2 linked regions of the [Eubacterium] eligens ATCC 27750 genome follow. The protein of the gene in region 2 interacts with the protein of the main gene of each other region in a pairwise test. Links are inferred from orthologs where the notes say so. Each region holds a gene or a part of one and is shown on either strand. Other genes may lie near its edges.

Region 1 (3,067 bases), 830 kb from region 2 along the record:
ATTGTGGTTGAGGCAAGACAGAAGAGTGGCTCTCTTATAACTGCGGATCAGGCATTGGAGCAGAACAGGGATGTTTATGTTGTCCCGGGAAGAATAGGTGATTCGTTATCAGAAGGATGTCTGAAACTTATAAAGGAAGGTGCGCAGATGATTACATCACCGATGGATGTATGTGCTACGGAGAGTATTAACAGATATCTTAATAAAAACATAAAACAATGTGATTTCCCGAATGATTTGAATGATGCTGGTATATTTGAAGGCAATTTAAAAAAATCAGGGCTTGCAAGCCCTAAAAATATGGTGTATAGTCAAATCAATTTGTTTCCGGTAAGTCTGGAGACAATTGTTAATAATTCTAGGATAAGTCTGGTAGAGGCGGAGGGGATTCTGCTTGAGCTGGAGCTTGATGGGCTTATTGAAGAGGTTTCAAAGAATTATTATATAAGGAAGCATATTTGATTTGGAGGGCTATAGATGCATAAGTATTTGGTTATAGTGGAGTCACCTGCCAAGGTAAAGACTATCAGTAAATTCCTTGGAGCTAATTACAAGGTAATGGCGTCACAGGGACATGTAAGGGATTTGCCTAAGAGCCAGATGGGAGTTGACATTGAACATGATTATGAACCTAAATATATTACGATAAGGGGAAAGGGAGATATTCTTGCTGCTTTAAGAAAAGAAGCGAAGAAAGCTGATAAAGTATATCTCGCAACCGATCCCGACCGCGAGGGAGAAGCTATTTCATGGCATCTTGCAGCGGCACTTAAATTAGAAGATAAAGATATATACAGAATTACATTTAACGAAATCACTAAGAATGCAGTTAAGGCATCATTGAAAGAAGCAAGAAAGATTGATATGAATCTTGTCGATGCTCAGCAGGCGAGAAGAGTATTAGACCGTGTTGTTGGTTATGGAATCAGTCCATTATTATGGGCTAAGATTAAAAGAGGCTTAAGTGCTGGAAGAGTTCAGTCTGTTGCTTTAAGAATGATATGTGACAGAGAGAATGAGATAGATGAATTTATTCCAGAAGAATACTGGTCTATGGAAGCTGTTCTTAATATTAAAGGGGAGAAAAAGCCTTTAATTGCAAAGTTCTATGGCGATGAGAATGGAAAAATTGAAATTAAGAATGGTGCACAGATGCAGGATATTCTTGATGAAGTAAAGAAGAGTGATTTTAGTATTGAAAGCATTAAGAGGGGAGAAAAGGTAAAGAAATCACCACTTCCATTTACTACAAGTACACTTCAGCAGGAAGCAGCTAAAACTCTTAATATGTCTACAAAGCGTACAATGAATATTGCACAGCAGTTATATGAAGGCGTTGATATTAAAGGAAGAGGAACAGTAGGTCTTATTACGTATTTAAGAACAGATTCTACAAGAGTTGCAGATGAGGCTAAGGTATCATCCAGAGAATATATAAGCCAGAATTATGGAGAAAAATATATTCCCCAAGAAGCTAATGCCAAGAAGGATGATAAGAAGATTCAGGATGCACATGAGGCTATCAGACCAACTGATCTTAACTTATCACCGGCAATAGTAAAGGAATCTTTACAGAGAGATCAGTTCAGGCTTTATCAGCTTATCTGGAAAAGATTTGTTGCAAGCCAGATGGCACCGGCTGTATATGAAACGACATCAGTAAAGATTATGGCAGGAAAGTACAGATTCAGCGTAGCAGCTTCTAAGGTTATGTTTGATGGTTTTATGTCTGTATATAAGAATGATGATGACAATGAAGAAAATAATACTCTTGCGAAAGGACTGGACGAGAATTCAGAACTTTCATTGGAAGATGTCAATGGAGTGCAGCATTTTACACAGCCACCTGCACATTTTACAGAAGCATCATTAGTAAAGGCGCTTGAGGAACAGGGAATAGGCAGACCAAGTACTTATGCTCCTACAATATCTACAATTATTGCAAGACATTATGTTATTAAAGAGAATAAGAATCTTTATATTTCAGAGCTTGGAAATGCGGTTAATAATATAATGATAACAGCTTTTCCTACTATTGTAGATGTTAAGTTTACAGCTAATATGGAGTCTCTTCTTGATGGCGTTGCAGAAGGAACCGTGGAATGGAAGGAAATTATAAGAAACTTTTATCCTGATCTTAAAGTTGCAATTGATGAAGCGGAGAAGGAACTTGAACATGTTAAGATAGAAGATGAAGTAACTGATGTTATTTGTGATAAATGTGGCAGAAATATGGTTATTAAGTATGGCCCTCATGGTAAGTTCTTAGGGTGTCCGGGATTTCCTGAATGTCATAATACCAAACCGTATCTTGAAAAGATTGGAGTTCCATGTCCTAAGTGTGGAAAAGATGTTATCATAAAGAAAACAAAGAAGGGAAGAACCTTCTATGGATGTGATGGCTACCCTGATTGTGATTTCGTATCATGGCAGAGACCGTCTGAGAAAAAATGTCCTAAGTGTGGCGGATATATGGTTGAGAAAGGCAATAAAATTGTATGTGCTGATGAGACATGCGGCTATGTAGAGAATAAGAATGACAAGGAACAATAACCGGGTGGTTATTATCAGAAGAAGGATGGGAGATTTACAATGAGTGTTCAGCTTCTTGATAAAACAAGAAAAATCAATAAGCTGCTCCACAATAATCATTCACACAGAGTTGATTTTAATGATATCTGTGATGTGCTTAGTGGAATATTAGAGTCTAATGTTCTGGTTATAAGTCAGAAAGGAAAGATTCTGGGAGCAGGATACTGGAATAATATTGATAGAATAGGCGAACTTATAACAGCGGATGTGGGTGGATTCGTTGACAAGATGTTTAATGAAAGACTGCTTGGAGTATTATCCACAAAGGAGAATGTTAATCTTCTTACACTGGGGTTTACCAGTGGCAGTGAAAGAAAATTTAATGCAATTATTGCACCAGTTGAGATTGCCGGAGAACGGCTGGGAACATTATTTATGTATAAATGTATCAGTGATTATGAAATTGATGATATTATTTTATGTGAATATGGAGCTACTGTTGTAGGACTTGAGATGATGAGTTCTGTATGCAATG
Region 2 (2,808 bases):
AAGAGCATCATCATATTCAGCCTGTGAAATATATCCCTGATCTTTCATATTAAGAAGAACCTGGCTTTGTCTGTCTCTGTTTCTGTCAGCGTGTCTTATTGGATTAAGACCGGTAGGACTTTTAGTGATAGAGGCAATAACTGCGCACTCGCTTAATGAAAGCTCAGATACATCTTTATTAAAGTAACCTTTCGCAGCAGCCTGGACACCATAATAGCCGTTTCCAAGATTAATAGTATTAAGATAGTTCTCAAGTATTGATTTCTTTGACATTACAGTTTCAAGCTTTATGGCAAGATACTGTTCCTGTACTTTTCGTTTTATCTTTTCAATGTCAGATTCGTTGTAGGCATTAAATACATTATTCTTAATCAGCTGCTGTGTAATTGTACTGGCACCCTGCGACATGTGTCCTGAAGAAAGAGTGATAGATGCAGCTCTTAAAATACCTTTCATGTCTATGCCGTTATGCTCATAAAAACGTTCATCCTCAATAGCAATAAATGCATGCTGAAGATTTAAAGGAATCTGGTCAATGGTAACATAAGTCCTGTTAGCTCCAGCAGATGAAAGTGTCTGTATTTCATTATTATCAGTATCATATATTTTGGTCGCAAATCCTTCGGGCGAAACATTAATAGAAGCTATATCAGGAGCGTTTTCTATAATTCCCTGAAATGAACCGAATACAAGGCATGAACCTGCTACAACTAATGCTATTATTCCGACCAGAGCCAGCTTTATAAAAAATATACCTAATTTGGTGCCAAGCTTGGTAGTAGCTGAATTGAGCAGCTTTTTCTTTTGTTTTATGCCTTTATCACCATAATTCATATATTGTCCTCCTTAATAAAGTCATGATATTATATCATAAAAAGAAGGCACAGGCAAATAATTGGAGTTGTGCCGAGTGATTTGGAAAAGGAAAAAATATGAAAAAAATAATTAAAAACGGACAGGGAGAATATATAGAGAAAAAATCAAAATTTATAGCGCATATTTTTAATGTTGAAAGCGAACAACAGGCAGCAGCCATAATAGCAGAAGCAAAAAAGAAATACTGGGATGCCAGACATAACTGTTATGCCTATATACTTGGGGATAAAGGGGAGATACAGAGGTTTTCAGATGATGGAGAGCCGTCTGGGACAGCAGGAAAACCAATACTGGAAGTATTATCGGGCAATGAATGCAGTAATTGCCTGTGCATTGTAACAAGATATTTTGGAGGAGTATTGCTTGGAACAGGCGGTCTTATAAGGGCGTATACAAGTGCATCAAAGGAGGCACTGGATGATTGTCTGACAGGAGAGCTTGTTGAAGGAGTGCATGCATATCTTGATGCTGATTATAATTATGTGGGGAAAATACAGCATTTATGTACACAGTATGACATTACAATTGTTAATACAGAATATTCAGATAATGTAATATTTGAATTGATGATGGAGAAGCAGGTTCGGCAGAGGTTTGAGAAAGCACTGACAGAAATGTCATCAGGCAGGATAGGACTAAGAGACATTAAGGAAGTTAAAATGTACAGAGATGGCAGAGGAATATTGAGCCTGTAAAATATGAATAAAAAATTAACAGTAGTAAAAAATAACAATACAATGGTCAACTTTTGTGAATCTAAAAGAATAATATGTAAAAGTGATGTAAAAAAACATAAAAAATGCGAGTGTGCTAGTGCATTTTTTACATAAAAATATGATAGTTATTGAAAGAAAAAGTATTCTTACGAAATAATTCAGACAAAAAATTAAGAAAAATTAAAAAAATGTGAACATGGCAAACCGCATAAATACTGGAGTTTCACACAAAACACAAAAAAAATACAATATTTATTAAAATTAGTCTTGTTAAAATAGTACAAAAATGATAATATATCAATGTCTAAAAAACGAAATGGGGGTTAAGCCCCGAAAACCAAATAAGGAGGGTTTTAAGGTTTATGAAAAGACATTAAAGAAGTTTGCTGCTGTAGGTTTAACACTTACATCAGTAGTAGGACTTGTTGCTTGTGGTTCTAAGAACAACACTACAGACAGCAAAAAGGAAACAGTTGACTGGGCTTCAGTTGAAAAGCCAGGTAAGTTTACAGTTATGGTAGACGGAACTATTGTTAAGGAAACTAACGGAGCTGCTGAGTTCTATAAGTATTATAAGGAACTTACAGGACTTGATATTGAGTGGATTCGTCCAGATCACTCAAGCTACGCTGACTCTGTAAAGAACACATTCGCATCAGGAGACCTTCCAGATGTAGTTCTTCTGAACTCAGATTATCTTGCAAACTTCGCATCAAACGGATATCTTTGGGATATGACAGATGCTTGGGAGCAGTCAGCTACTAAGAATTCAGGAAGACTTACTGATATGGCTGATGCTGTTATGGCAGGTAATGTACTTGCTGGTCCAGACGGAACAAAGGCTCTTTACGGCTTCTCACCAACACGTGGTAACGGATGCTGTACATATGTAAAGGCTTCTGCATTAAAGGCAGCTGGATTAGACCCAGATAAGGTTGCTAATGAGACAATGACATATGATCAGTACTATGATATGCTTAAGAAGATTCAGGCAGCATCATCTAACAAGAACTATGTAATCTCTACATCAGGTTTTGTTGCTGGTGGTAACAAGCCAGAAGCTCCATATACTAACTACCTTCCAGAATTCTATCAGGATGCTCAGTTCACATTCTATCTTAAGGATGGAAAGTATGTAGATGGATTCTCAGAAGAAGCAATGAAGAAGGCTATGGACAGACTTAAGACAGCAATTGATGACAAGATTCTTGATCCT

The links. The genes of interacting proteins can lie anywhere in the genome.
Region 1: the proteins of EUBELI_RS07690 (region 2) and topA interact in binary tests that used the Escherichia coli proteins (3 or more experiments, as listed by UniProt). The link is inferred for [Eubacterium] eligens ATCC 27750 from one-to-one orthologs.

Annotation. Positions count from the first base shown.
Region 1 is NC_012778.1:819,440-822,506, forward strand. Bases 28-3,015 are described here. They hold topA (type I DNA topoisomerase), read left to right. Parts: upstream 28-477; coding sequence 478-2,553; downstream 2,554-3,015. Other genes in these bases: dprA (DNA-processing protein DprA), read left to right, coding at 28-462; codY (GTP-sensing pleiotropic transcriptional regulator CodY), read left to right, coding at 2,593-3,015. In the rest of the region: more of dprA, read left to right, coding at 1-27; more of codY, read left to right, coding at 3,016-3,067. UniProt on the Escherichia coli protein: Releases the supercoiling and torsional tension of DNA, which is introduced during the DNA replication and transcription, by transiently cleaving and rejoining one strand of the DNA duplex.
Region 2 is NC_012778.1:1,652,883-1,655,690, reverse strand. Bases 23-2,751 are described here. They hold EUBELI_RS07690 (YigZ family protein), read left to right. Parts: upstream 23-932; coding sequence 933-1,571; downstream 1,572-2,751. Other genes in these bases: EUBELI_RS07685 (type 2 periplasmic-binding domain-containing protein), read left to right, coding at 1,909-2,751; EUBELI_RS07695 (transglycosylase domain-containing protein), read right to left, coding at 23-834. In the rest of the region: more of EUBELI_RS07695, read right to left, coding at 1-22; more of EUBELI_RS07685, read left to right, coding at 2,752-2,808.